3 regions of the Cupriavidus sp. GW821-FHT07C08 genome follow, and region 1 is predicted to be linked to each of the others. Evidence: predicted binding sites of a transcription regulator. Region 1 holds the regulator's gene; each other region holds the start of a gene.
What was found. The regulator LexA, encoded in region 1, represses DNA repair genes until DNA is damaged. The targets are predictions, from matches to a motif close to ACTGTATNNNNATACAGT.
Positions count from the first base shown of each region.

Region 2: AC07UK_RS23115 (CppA family protein) is a predicted target of LexA. The motif match lies at 2,334-2,351, and genes of this name have one in related genera.
Region 3: recA (recombinase RecA) is a predicted target of LexA. The motif match lies at 2,920-2,937, and genes of this name have one in related genera.

Region 1 covers NZ_JBWKQZ010000001.1:488,991-493,641, reverse strand. Annotated here, with positions in the region: gene dusA (tRNA dihydrouridine(20/20a) synthase DusA) at 1-137, shown strand, start outside; gene AC07UK_RS02435 (hypothetical protein) at 1,146-1,424, shown strand; tRNA gene AC07UK_RS02430 (tRNA-His) at 1,531-1,606, shown strand; gene AC07UK_RS02425 (hypothetical protein) at 1,698-2,042, shown strand; gene AC07UK_RS02420 (hypothetical protein) at 2,082-2,252, opposite strand; gene lexA (transcriptional repressor LexA) at 2,363-3,016, opposite strand; gene AC07UK_RS02410 (asparaginase) at 3,274-4,266, shown strand; gene rpsF (30S ribosomal protein S6) at 4,385-4,651, shown strand, end outside.
Region 2 covers NZ_JBWKQZ010000019.1:129,951-134,601, reverse strand. Annotated here, with positions in the region: gene AC07UK_RS23125 (MFS transporter) at 1-285, opposite strand, end outside; gene AC07UK_RS23120 (malate/lactate/ureidoglycolate dehydrogenase) at 800-1,903, opposite strand; gene AC07UK_RS23115 (CppA family protein) at 2,017-2,301, opposite strand; gene AC07UK_RS23110 (DUF1345 domain-containing protein) at 2,409-2,987, opposite strand; gene AC07UK_RS23105 (FAD-dependent oxidoreductase) at 3,219-4,651, shown strand, end outside.
Region 3 covers NZ_JBWKQZ010000022.1:57,969-62,619, reverse strand. Annotated here, with positions in the region: gene sucC (ADP-forming succinate--CoA ligase subunit beta) at 1-49, opposite strand, end outside; gene AC07UK_RS24955 (DUF2889 domain-containing protein) at 139-834, opposite strand; gene recX (recombination regulator RecX) at 1,147-1,614, opposite strand; gene recA (recombinase RecA) at 1,715-2,779, opposite strand; gene AC07UK_RS24940 (response regulator) at 3,006-3,695, shown strand; gene AC07UK_RS24935 (sensor histidine kinase) at 3,751-4,651, shown strand, end outside.

The DNA of each region.
Region 1 (4,651 bases):
GCGGGCGCGGCTGGCGCCGCGTGCTGTCGGATGCCAAGAGCATGAATGCGGCACGCACGCGTGCCGATGTGGATGCATTGTTCGAAGAGGCGCGCGCACACTTGCGGCCGCAGGCACAAGAGCCACTGGCCGCGTAAGCGAGCGTAGGCCGTGCGCGCACTGCCGAGGCCGCGCTCTAACTCAAAATCGTGAAAATGTGCATGGCTGCGCGGGGGTACCGCGCGCCGCACTTGCAATGCCTGATCGCCCGGAAACCGGCGCCAGGAAAGGGATTCCCCTAATTCGCTGAGGCAGGGCACTTCCATACACTGTGCCTGCCCTCGAATACAGGGCTTTCTTCAACTGATTGTTAGCCCGCTTCGGCGGGCTTTTTTTGTCGGCGTTTTTTTGCTGCTACGCCAAGCTTGTTGCTCTTCGTTTACCCGTATGGTGCATTGCCGGGATGACAGTTACAGTGCAACCGCCTTCAGGGCATTTGAGATCGCTAAATTTAAGAGTCCGCGCTGCGGACTCTTTTTTTGCGCGCTCGCTTTGCATGCGCCAGACGAGAGGATTAGACGGTCGCCCTCGTAAAGAGTTCCATCGGTCACGCTGGCAGGCTAGCGCGTATGGCTGATGTCTACGTCCAGCGTGCCGTATGTCGTGATGCTGGATTCCCTGCCGTCGACCCCGCCGCCAGCACATCCGCCGAGCAAGGCCGCCAATACTGTCAGCGCAAGAATTCGCGCAGGCCATCTACACTTGATTTGCATTCCCGTTCCCTGCGTTCGTTGACGTGTCGATTTTGTCGATGACGTCGATTGGGCTCGCATGCGCTCGTGAGGTTCCATCGCCAGGTGCTGGTGCCACGGCAATGAGCGGGCAGGGTGGCCAAAAAGAGGCAGGCGGCCCGATGGGGCGGGCCGCCTGACGGGAAGGTCGAGGGGGGTCAATGTCCCTCAGGCACAAGTATCGCTTCGCGCATTTGCGGCATGAACCCTGCAGAGGTAGGGGCTGTGCACAGCATATTTCCGCGAGCGATCGACAGCATGCGCGAAGGTGCCAGCCGGGCCGGGCGCCCTGGTCGGCGGCCGTGATACGATCCCTCGCATTGACCCGGGCGAGACAAGGCATTGCATGCGGACCGATGCCGGCAGGGGAACAGCGTGGAAAGGGCAAACGTGGAAAACGAAGCGCCGTTCGGTGTTGTCTATGAAGACTTCAGGGTGGTCTGGGTTGCCGAGCAACTGCAGGACGGCAAATGGACGGCACGCTACTGCTGGCACCCCGGCACTTCAGAAGCCGCAGGCAAGGCGCTGCAGGAAGCCGTGCTGAACGGCAAGTCGCGCCGCCTGTTGGGGCAGTTCGATACCGAAGCCGAGACCGTCGAGGCCATCAAGCAGGCAGTGCTGCTTGAGGCAAAGTGGAGCCCGTCCCGAACCTGAGCTTTTATCTAAAAAAAATTGTGCCGGATACTAGCCATCCCGGAAAACTGTTTGTATAATCTTGGTTTTCGTCGATCAGCAACGTAACGCGCTGATGACCTCTACGGTGGCTGTAGCTCAGTTGGTAGAGTCCAGGATTGTGATTCCTGTCGTCGTGGGTTCGAGTCCCATCAGCCACCCCAAAGCATTTTCCAGAACGGCGCCTCGCGAGGGCGCCGTTTTGCATTCCCCGGGGATGGTATGTCTGTTCGAGCGGCAGTGATTGGCGTAGCGATGGCAGCCATGGTGGCAGGGTGTGCCACCGGTACGTCTGAAAAGGACATTCGCGCGCGTGCGCCCATGCGCTTGTTCACGCCAGCAATGATGGGCGATGTTGCGAAATGCCTGCGCAACAATCTGGGCGATGACGCCGCGGTCATCAACTATCCGGCGAAGAACCAGACTGAGATCCGCATCGGCCAGACCACGTCTGGCGGTGAATACCGATACGCCTATCTGATTTCGCTGACGGCGAAGCCGGATGGTACGGCGCTGGAACTGCGCAAGAGCGATACGTGGTTTCCGCAGCTGACGCCGCAGGAGCTGGAAGCCGAAACCAAGGCGTGCGCGCGTAGCTGAGGGCGGGGCCCACGGCTACGCGGGCTGCGTTCGCAGGGTTCAGGCAGCCAGCTTTTCGGCGGTTTCGAGTTCAAGCATGCGGCAGATCGCCGCCATGCTGCCGACCATGGTGCGGCGCTGCGTACCCTGGTAGACGCGTACGCCCTTGCTCTGGCGGAACGGCACGGGCTTGACCGGGCGGCGGGCGGCGACTTGGTGGATTTGCGGCATGGTGGCACCTCTTTTGGGCAAAGCGGGGTCAACACCCGGCAAGCCGGGTGGCGTCTGCAAAGCAATGGAAGCGGGTGGGCCCGCGCAGGCTCGCTGCCTGCGGTGCCCGGCTAGAAGCCGGAAGATCGGATCAGACCGACGGCGATGCCTTCCAGCGAGAACTCCTCGCCAGGCTCCACGATGATGTTGGTGAAGTCCGGGTTTTCTGCGATCAGTTCGATATGGCCACCGCGCCGCTGCAGGCGCTTGACGGTCACGTCATCGCCCAGGCGCGCCACCACGATCTTGCCGTTGGCGGCTTCGCTGGCGCGGCGCACGGCCAGCAGGTCGCCATCGAGGATGCCGGCATCACGCATGCTCAGGCCGCGCACGCGCAGCAGGTAATCGGGACGTTCGTCGAAGACCGAGGCGTCTACCTGGTACTGGCGGTCGATATGCTCGGCGGCGAGTATCGGGCTGCCGGCAGCAACGCGGCCCACCAGCGGCAGCGTCAGCTGCATCACGCCGGCCATCGGCAACGAAAACTGGTCGGGCATTTCCGAATCGCTGCGTGCCACCTTCAGGCGGATGCCACGTGAGGCGCCCGGGGTCAGTTCGATCACGCCCTTGCGTGCCAGCGCCCTCAGGTGTTCTTCTGCGGCATTGGGCGAGGAGAAGCCGAATTCTGCGGCGATTTCGGCGCGCGTGGGCGGAAAGCCGGTGCGGCGGATCGTGTTGCGGATCAGATCGAAAATCTGCTGCTGCCGGGGTGTCAGGGTCGCCATGGGATCGCCGTTCCGTGCGGGGCCGGGGGGATTCCGGGTAAGGGATCGGCCGATCCATTATCCTGCATCCGGCTGGCCAGGCACTGTATGTTTAAACAGTATGCTGTGATTTTATACAGTATCGGCCTGAGCGCAAGCAGAATTTTTGGGGCGTGTCGCATGGACGGATTATGGGTCGCCAGCGCGGGCCCGCGGCCAGGCGGGGCGCGCCCGTTACAATCGGCATTCCTGTTTTCCCACTTTCTTTGCACGCCTCCATGACCCAATTGCCTCGTATCGTCGTACTGGCCACCGGCGGCACCATCGCTGGCGCGGCCGGCAACTCCGCCAGCAGCGCACGCTACCAGGCGGCGACCGTGCCGGTGTCGTCGTTGCTGGCAGCGGTGCCCGCGCTGCAGTCGGCGGCCCGCATTGAAGCCGAGCAGGTGGCTCAGGTCGACAGCAAGGACATGACCTTCATGCTCTGGCAAACGCTGGCGGCGCGGGTCGAGTACTGGTCCGCGCAGCCCGACGTTGCCGGCATCGTGATCACGCACGGCACCGATACGCTGGAAGAAACCGCGATGGCGCTGCACCTGACGCAATCGTGTCCGGTGCCCGTGGTGATGACGGCGGCAATGCGCCCGTCGACGTCGCTGTCGGCCGATGGCCCGCTGAACCTGCTGGATGCGGTGCGCGTGGCCGCTCATCCCGATGCGCGCGGCAAGGGTGTGCTGGTGGTGCTGAACCAGCAGATCCACGCTGCGCGGGATGTGGCCAAGGCCCACACGTCGGCGGTCGATGCCTTTGTCTCGGCCTGCGGGCCGCTGGGTTTCGTGCAGGATGACTACGTGCGCTTCGCGCGCGCGCCGCGCGCGGCCTGGGTGATCGGGCCGATGCCGACGGCGTGGCCGGTGGTTGAGATCGTGGCCAGCTACGCCCAGCCGGGCAGGGTGGCTGTGGATGCGCTGGTCCGCGCGGGCGTTGCCGGACTGGTGGTGGCTGCCGCCGGCAATGGCTCGGTGCATGAGGTGCTGGCCGAGGCGCTGGCCGATGCCGCTGCCGCGGGCGTAGCCGTGGTGCGCAGTTCCCGCACCGGGGCCGGTCATGTGGCGATTCCGCCCCAGCTCAGCCCGACGGATGGGGCTTTTGTTTCCGCAACGGACCTCAATCCCTATAAGGCGCGCGTGCTGCTGGCCATGGCGCTGGCAGCCGACGCAGGGCTGGCGCGGGATCCGGCAAGGCTGCAGGCTTTGTTTGCCAACGCCTGATTTGCCTGTGTAAACAGCGGCTTGCGCACTTGCCGATGCGCGCGCTATAATATAAGGCTATTCAACCTTGCCACACCGGACTCGTGACGCCCGGGTGGCTAATCCAAAAGGAGCGTCAATGCGTCATTACGAAATCGTCTTCATCGTCCACCCGGACCAGAGCGAACAAGTGCCGGCCATGATCGAGCGCTACAAGCAGCTCGTGACCTCGCAGAACGGCAACGTTCACCGCGTGGAAGACTGGGGCCGTCGCCAGATGGCTTACATGATCCAGAAGCTGGCCAAGGCTCACTACGTTTGCCTGAACATCGAATGCGGCAAGGAAACGCTGGCTGAACTGGAACACGCGTTCAAGTTCAACGACGCCGTCCTGCGCCACCTGATC
Region 2 (4,651 bases), on a different contig from region 1:
CAGGCTCCTGACCCGGCCCCAGCGGTCGGCCAGGATGGACAGCGGAAACGTCAGCAGGCCAACCATCAAGGCCACGATCCCGCCCAGCGCACCGAGCTCGGTGTCGCTCAGCGACCATTCCACCTTCAGCAGCGGAAAGACGGCGTTGAGCACCTGCCGGGACATGTAGTCCGACAGCAACAAGCCAAAGCTCAGCGCAAAGACGAGCCAGGCGTAAGAACGCGACGAACTCGCACCGGCCGCGCCGGCTGAGATGGGGGAATGCGTGGTGGTTTGCCCGAGCATGAAAAGCCTTTTCCTGGATGCGCTTGACTGCGTCATGGCTACGCATGCAGGGGGCAAAACCCTCCTTTCAAACGCTGGCCACAGTCCTGTCGCGACCGGCGAAGTATCTAGGATTGGCTATCAGCAGTTTGACTAGCGGGGACAACTTGTTTGCATTTTGGGACAGTCGGGGAAAACGAGGAGTGAGTTGGGCGGGGGGGGCTCCGACGGCGCGTGCGTTTGTAGCTACGCAATACCCAGGCTGCTGAAGTTGGCCTGCGACCAAGATAGGTGAATCAAGATGCGCTCCCACACCTCGTGCGCCCGAAGCCCCTTGACGAAGGCACGCATAAAGTCAAAATGACCCCGATGTAGTTGCCGGCGGCGCGCAGGCGTGGGCGACCACTCCATTGCCGAGGCGTCATCCAGCCTGATTTTCGAGTCATGCGAAGGCATCGCTGAACGTTGCCAGACTTTACTGCACGTCAAGATCCAGCGTGCGCATGATGTATTCGAACGCGCCGTCGGGTGTTAGTCAGTCGCAGGCCAGCACAGACAGCGGCCCCGGCGCAGGCTGCGCGCTGGCGCGCGCGGCCGCCACCCGCGCCGCGGCGTCGTCCAGCTGCGCCAGCGTGCCGGCGTCAACCGGGACATGGGTGGCGCGGGCGGCGCGCCAGGCCCGTTCGGGCTCGCCGGGCAGGCGGATGCCATCCTGCCCGGGCTGTAGCCGCGAGGCCTTCATCCACTCGGCGAACGCCGCCACCTCATGCCCGAACGATGTGCTGGTGCCCAGGCGCGCGGGATCGAACACGATCGCCAGCATGTTGTTCCAGACCGCATGCTCATGCCGCAGCGTTTCCGCGCGGATGGTGTGGCCGCCGGTGACCGCGGCGCCCAGCAGCTCGCACATCACGGCCAGCACATGGCCCTTGTGCTCGCCAAAGGTCCGCAGCGCGCCTTGCGGCGCGCCGTCGGCGGGGTACATCACGGCAGGATCGGCGGTGGGCTCGCCGTGCGCGTCCAGCAGGCAGCCGGGCGCCACCGGCACGCCCTTGTTGTGGGCCACGCGCACCTTGCCCAGCGCGATCGCACTGGTGGCGAAGTCCAGCACCAGCGGCTGCTCGCCCGCCACCGGCACGCCGATGGTGAACGGGTTGGTGCCGTAGCGCGCATCGTAGCCGCCGTGCGGCGCCACGATGGGCTTGGACAGCACGTTGACGAAGTGGATCGAGATCATGCCGGCGGCGGTGGCCTGCTCGGCCCAGTGGCCCACGCGCCCCAGGTGGTGCGACTGCCGCAGGCCCATCACGCAGACGCCATGCTCGCGCGCGCGGCCGATGGCCATGTCCATGGCCTGCGCCGTCACCGCCTGGCCCATGCCGCGGTTGCCGTCCAGGCTCAGCATGCTGCCGGCATCGTGCAGCACGCTGACCTGCTGGTTCAGCTGCAGCTCGTCGGCCTGCCAGGCCAGCACATAGCGCGGGATCATGCCTACGCCGTGCGAGTCATGCCCGCTCAGGTTGGCGCCGACCAGGTGGTCGGCCGTCAGGCGCGCCTCTTGCGCGCTGCTGCCCGCGGCAAGCCAGAGATCGGCCACCCACTGGTGCAGGGCGGCGGTAGGGATGCGGTGTTCGCTCATATCGGCCTTGGCTAGGGATGAAAAAAGCCCCGTGCTGTGTGACGGCAACGGAGCTTCATGATACGGCCGGACCGAGCCCGGCGGTGCCGGCGTGGCCGGTGATCGGCAACTGCTTACTGGCCCAGCGCGGCTTCGGCAGGTGACTGGCCAAGGATTTCGCGGATACGGGCCAGGTAGGTATCGCCCACCGCGCGGTGCATGCGCGCCGCCTCGGCCGCGAACTGGCGCCGGCTGGGCGGGCGGATGCCCAGGCTGCGGCAGATCGTTGACAGGTAAGGCTTGCGCTGGCCGCCCAGGCGCAGCGCCGCGGTCTGCAGCGCGGCATCGCCGATGCGCCCGCGCAGCCAGGCCAGCACCTGGCGGTCATAGTCGTTTTGTACACGGATCAGGTGTTCCATGGACGGGACTCCTACTGTTCATCCATACAGTTACTGTAAATATATACAGTATCCGGCGGGATGCAAGGAGTTTGTCCAGGAACACTTTGGTCGCGTGGCCAAGTCGGCTACAAGCCACCCAGGGCGTTCACGGTGAACGCCAGAATCCCCATGTTGAACAGAAACGCGGCCACGCAGTGGCCCAGGACCACCCTGCGCATGTGGGCGCCGGCGATGGTCACGTCAGACGTCTGGAAAGTCATGCCCAGCGTGAAGCTGAAGTAGAGGAAGTCCCAATAGCTGGGGTCCTTAACGCCCGGCACCTGCAGCCCGCCCTGGTCGCCGGTGGCGGTCTGGAGATAGTAGAGATGCGCATAGTGCAGCGTGAAAACGGTGTTGGCAAAAAGCCAGGACAGGATGAGCGTGGCGACGATCAGCGCGATGTCGGCCCAGTGCGGTGTCTCGGGGCGCGCGATCAGCGTGCCGATCGCGACCAGGATCACCATCGAGAGCAGCACGGTGATCGTGAGCAGCGCGGTGCGGTTGGCATCGTTGTATTCCGCTGTACGCCGCATGGCCGCAGCATCGGCGCGCAACAGCGGCAGCGCGGCGCCAAGGAAGACAAGGGCCGCGAGATCGAAGCCGATCAGCAGCGCAATACGTGGCTCTGCGCCGAGCGCACCCGCGGCAAAGGTCGCAACGATCAATATGGCGCCGCACAGCAGAAAGCGTGCGGGTGCAATGCGCTTGCCGATTGCGAAGCGGGAGGGTCTATTCATAGGGCAGTCATTCGGGGTGACCCCTTGTCAGGAAAGGAGGCTGGTCATGCGTGAATCATATCCGTGCCGTCGCGCAGTTTGTAACGCTGCATGCGCCTTTCATTTGACGGTATCGAGGTCGATAATGGCCCTGTGCCATGACCGGTAAGGAGAGACGCCATGACCAAAAGCTCTTCCTTCACGGATAAGCCCGATCTCACCCAGGGCGTGCCGCTGGCTGACATTGCTGACGGCGGCATGGTGACAGGCCAGGTTGGCGGCAAACCGGTCTTGCTTGTGCGACGGGCTGATGAACTGTTTGCCATCGGTGCGACCTGTACCCACTATGGCGGGCCACTGGCGGACGGCCTGCTGGTCGGCGACACGATCCGATGTCCATGGCATCACGCCTGCTTCAGTCTTCGTACCGGCGCGGTCCTGGGGCCGCCCGCCCAGGACGATCTGAAATGCTGGCGCGTGGAACTGCAGGACGGAAAGGCCTTCGTCCGTGAAGCGCTGCCGCCGGTGCGGCCACCGCGACTTGCCGCCGCCCAGCTCCCGGAATCCGTGGTGATCATCGGCGGCGGCGCAGCCGGGACTGCCGCGGTCGAAACCCTGCGGCGGGAAGGCTATAGCGGCCCCGTCACGCTGTTGAGCGCCGATCGCTCATTGCCGTACGACCGGCCGAATCTGTCGAAAGACTACCTCGCCGGGACGGCAAACGCGGACTGGCTGCCAATGCGGCCACCGACGTTCTACGCGGATCACGACATCGATGTGCGCTCCGACAACCGTGTCGTCAAGCTCAGCCCCGCGCAAAAATCCGTCACGCTCTCGGATGGCAGCAACGTGAGCTACGGCGCGCTTCTGCTTGCCGTCGGTGCCGTGCCGATACGGCTCGACGTTCCTGGCGCATCCTTGCCGCACGTGGGCGTGCTCCGTACGCTGGCCGACTGCGACGCATTGATCGCGCGTCTCGGCACGGCACGCCGATGCGTCGTGGTGGGCGCAAGCTTTATCGGGATGGAAGTCGCGGCAGCGCTGCGAACGCGAGGCATTGAAGTGCATGTTGTCGCGCCCGAAGCGCATCCGATGGAGCGGGTCCTGGGTGCGGCGCTCGGCGGCATGATCAAGGCGCTTCATGAATCGCACGGGGTAACGTTCCATCTCGGGGCCACGGTGACGGAGATTCAGCCGGATCGGGTGAAATTGTCGACCGGCACGGAGCTGGCCGCCGATCTGGTCGTGACCGGGATTGGCGTTCGCCCCGACGTGGCCTTGGCGCAGGACGCCGGCCTCGCGCTGGACAAGGGCGTGGCGGTCGATGAATTTCTCCAGACGAGCGAACCTGGCATCTATGCCGCGGGCGATATTGCGCGCTGGCCTGACCCGGGAACGGGCCAGCGTATCCGCGTCGAACACTGGGTGGTCGCCGAGCGCCAGGGCGTGGTGGCAGCGCGGAATATCCTGGGACAGCGCCAACGCTTCGCGGCCGTGCCATTCTTCTGGACCCAGCACTATGATGTGGCCATCAACTACGTAGGCCATGCGGAGCAATGGGATCGCCTGGATGTCGACGGCGATCCCGCCGCGCATGACTGTACGGTGACCTA
Region 3 (4,651 bases), on a different contig from region 1:
CATTGTATTTGCGCAGGATTTCCTTGCCTTGATACTCATGGATATTCATGCGTGTTTCCTTTCGGGTAGGCGTAAAAGGTAGAAGGGAAGAATCTGAAAGAAGACGAACTCTCTCGTCAGGCTGGCCAATCCTGAGAATCAGCCGGAGGTGCCGGTCGGCCGCTCGGCCGGGACAGCGTCGTTGCCGTGGTCGCCGCGGTCGCCATTGGCCGCGGCTGGCGCCTGAGGCGCGGTTGCGACGGCAGGTGCTGCCTCGGCCCGTACCTTGGGCGTCGGCTGGTGACCATACCAGCGCGGGTAAAACTGACGAACCACCTCGCCATCGAAACGCAGGGCGTGGCAGCCGTTCAACTGATAGGGCGGCTCCGGATTCGGGTCGTCCTCGCCGTTGTCGCGGATATTGATGACTTCACCGGCAAAGGCCTGGATCGCCGTGCTGGGCAGCACGCCGGCGGCCTCGGTCAGGTGGGAGCAACCGTGCATGCCGCCCAGGCGCTCACGCACGGCCTTGCGAAAGCCCTTGCGCAGGTTCAGGCCGATCAGCTTGCGGTAAGCCGGGCCGATCGTGTCGCAATGGGACGGATACGGCACCCAGTCCGAGCAGGCCTCGGCATCCAGCACCGTCATTTCCTCATTGATCGTGACGCGCAGCCACAGGTCGTGCAGGGGCTGGCCTACCGGCCGGACGCGGTCGCCGGCCAGTTCGATGTCGCGAGGTTTGGTGTCGGTCAGGCGCACCTCGATATCCCACAAGCCGTCCTCTCTCTGGTACGCCTCGGCCGTAATGGCGCGACGGTGACGCTGGGAGCGGTTGACGGGCTGGGACAGAGGCATGGCCAGGCTGGAAATACGGGGGGCTGGGGAACGGCGGTGCCGGAGCACCGAATAACCTGGGGAGTTTAACATGCCCCGCCGCGTTGGCCGGGAACATCCTTGCGCAGCAACTGTCGCGGCGACGATTGTCGGCCGACCATGGTACCCGGCATGGCACGGCGTCTTGCCGCAACGCACCAGCAAACATGGGCTCAGCGATGGCAACAAAATCGTCTCCAATCCAGCCCGGAGATGACGCAATGCAGCGAATACACCCTGATGGCAGTGCAGGTACTCCGGGTGAAAAATGGCGCATGCACCATACGCCGGTACTTAACTCTCGTCGCCGTAGTCTTCGTCGGCACCCTGGATGATCTTGCTGACGACCGAACGCGAAAACCCGCGCGCCACCATGAAGCGGATCTGCTTGGCCCGCGCCTCGGGCGTGTCGGGCGGTGCGCCGAAGCGCTTGCGCCAGACCTCACGGGCGCGCTCCACTTCCGTGGCGCGCAGCCGCTCCTGCAGATCACCCAGCTGCTCGCTGCCGAGCTTGTGGGTCTTGGCCTCCTGCATCACGCGCGCGGTGCCGTAGCGGGCGCCGCGGCGGTGCACCAGGCTGTCGGCAAAGCGCTGGTTCGACAGCCAGTTCTCGCGCTCCAGCGCGTCCAGCAACTGCTCCAGCTGCTCGGCCGACTCGGCATGCGGCGCCAGCTTGCGCGCCAACTCGGCACGGCTGTGCTCGCGGCGCGACAGGTAGCCGACGGCGCGGGCCTTCAGCGAGAGCGGGGGACGGGTTGCCATGGGTTACCGAATTCTGTGGATGGGGACCCGCGCCAAGCAAAAAGGCCGGGGCATCGGCGATGCCCCGGCCTTCCGGATGGCGCAATGGCCGCCGGCGCGGTCAGTCTTCGACCGCTACCGGCGTGGCAGCCGCCGTGGGGTTCATGGCCACCACGCCCAGCGCCGCGCGCACCTTGTTTTCAATCTCGTCGGCGATGTCCGGGTTCTCGCGCAGGTATTCGCGCGCGTTGTCCTTGCCCTGGCCGATCTTGTCGCCGTTGTAGCTGTACCAGGCGCCGGATTTTTCAACGATCTTGGCGTCCACGCCCAGGTCGATGATCTCGCCCTGGCGCGAGATGCCCTGGCCGTAGAGGATGTCGAAGAAGGCTTCGCGGAACGGCGGCGACACCTTGTTCTTGACCACCTTGACCTTGGTCTCGTTGCCGATCACGTCGTCGCCCTTCTTGATCGAGCCGATGCGGCGGATATCCAGGCGCACCGAGGCGTAGAACTTCAGCGCGTTGCCGCCGGTGGTGGTTTCCGGCGAGCCGAACATCACGCCGATCTTCATGCGGATCTGGTTGATGAAGATCACCAGGCAGTTGGTGCGCTTGATGGTGCCGGTCAGCTTGCGCAGCGCCTGGCTCATCAGGCGGGCCTGCAGGCCGGGCAGCGAATCGCCCATTTCGCCTTCGATTTCGGCCTTGGGCACCAGCGCGGCCACCGAGTCGATCACGATCAGGTCGATCGAGCCCGAGCGCACCAGCGCGTCGGTGATTTCCAGCGCCTGTTCGCCGGTGTCCGGCTGCGAGATTAGCAGGTCGCCGACGTTGACGCCCAGCTTGTTGGCGTAGCTGACGTCCAGCGCGTGCTCGGCGTCGATAAAGGCGCAGGTGCCGCCCAGCTTCTGCATCTCGGCCACGACCTGCAGCGTCAGCGTGGTTTTGCCCGAGGATTCCGGACCATAGATCTCGACCACGCGGCCGCGCGGCAGGCCGCCGACGCCAAGCGCGATGTCCAGGCCGAGCGAACCGGTGGATACCACCTGGATGTCCTTCTCGACCTCGCCGTCGCCCAGGCGCATGATCGAGCCCTTGCCGAACTGCTTCTCGATCTGGGAGAGCGCGGCGGCAAGCGCCTTCTGCTTCTCGGCGCTCACGCCGGCACCTGCCTTCTTGTCGTCCATGGTCGTCCTTGAATCAATGGTGTATAAATAGGCCGCATGTGGCGCGGCACCGGCATTTTCCGGCTCCAGCGCCGGCCCGGCTGTCTGCGCGGCCGCTCTCCAGGGGGTCTCCCCGGGCGGCCCCAGCGGAACGTGCGGGTACTGTATAAAAAAACAGTATGCTTGGCAAGCCCCATCGCGCCCCATTCCGCCGGCGCCGGCTATGCCGGCCAGGGTGGAGACAACCATGCGCATTCTGATCGCCGAAGATGACGACGTGCTGGCCGACGGCCTGACGCGCTCGCTACGCCACTCGGGCTATGCCGTCGACCACGTCACCAACGGCCTGGAAGCCGATTCCGCGCTGTCGACCCAGACGTTCGATTTGCTGATCCTGGACCTGGGCCTGCCGCGCATGTCCGGGCTGGAAGTGCTCAAGCGCCTGCGCGCGCGCGGCGCCATGCTGCCGGTGCTGATCCTGACCGCCGCCGACAGCGTCGACGAGCGCGTCAAGGGCCTGGACCTGGGCGCCGACGACTATATGGCCAAGCCCTTTGCCCTGTCCGAACTGGAAGCGCGCGTGCGCGCGCTGGTGCGGCGCGGCGCCGGCGGCGGCGCCACGCTGATGCGGCACGGGCCGCTGGCCTACGACCAGGTCGGGCGCATCGCCTATCTCAACGACCAGATGCTGGACCTGTCCGCGCGCGAGATCGGGCTGCTGGAGATCCTGCTGACACGCAGCGGCCGCCTGGTATCGAAAGAGCAGTTGGTGGACCACCTGTGCGAGTGGGGCGAGGAAGTCAGCAACAACGCCATCGAGGTCTACGTGCACCGGCTGCGCAAGAAGATCGAAGTCGGCGGCATCCGCATCGCCACCGTGCGCGGGCTTGGCTACTGCCTGGAGAAATTCCAGCCGGCGGTCGCCGCGCCCCACTGATCCCCGCCCGACGCCACCGCAGGCCAAGCGACCGACCTGAGCGCAAACCGCCGAGATGAGCCTGCTGCGACTGCCCTGGCGGCGCGCGCCCCGCGCCGCGCCACCCCCTCCTTCCGCCGCCCCGGCCCCGGACGCCGCCGACCAGGACCTGGCCGACGCACTGCCGCACCTGGAGGAAAGCACCGCGCATCCGTCGCCGCGCTCATTGTTCGGCGAGATCCTCGACTGGATGCTGGCGCCGCTGCTGCTGCTCTGGCCGATGAGCATCGCGGTGACCTACCTGGTGGCCAAGTCGATCGCCAACGGGCCCTTCGACCGCGCGCTGGAAGCCAGCGCCATCGTGCTGTCGCAGCAGGTGCGCGAGGTCAACGGGCGCATCACGCTGCAGCTGCCGCTGTCGGCGCGCGAGATCCTGCGCGCCGACGAGACCGACAACATCTACTACCAGGTGGTCGGCAAGCGCGGCGAATACATCGCCGGCGACCACGACCTGCCGCTGCCGTCCGAGGAAGACCAGGGCCATGCGGGCCTGGTGTCCCTGCGCGATGACCGCGTGGCCGGCAACGACGTGCGCGTGGCCTACACCTATATCGACCTGAAGCAGGTCAGCGGCACCCAGCCGGTGCTGGTGCAGGTGGCCGAGACCCTGGACAAGCGCGCGCGCCTGGCCAACGAGATCATCAAGGGCGTGATCCTGCCGCAGTTCGTGATCCTGCCGCTGGCGGTGGTGCTGGTGTGGTTCGGGCTGTCGCGCGGGCTGGCGCCGCTGACCGCGATCCAGCAGCGCATCCGCGCGCGCAACCCCGGCGATACCAGCCCGATCGACGAACGCGCCGCACCGCAGGAAATCACGCCGCTGGTGGGTTCGTTCAACGACCTGCTGGCGCGCCTGGACCAGTCGGTGCAGACCCAGAAGCGCTTTATCGCCGATGCCGCGCACCAGATGAAGACACCGC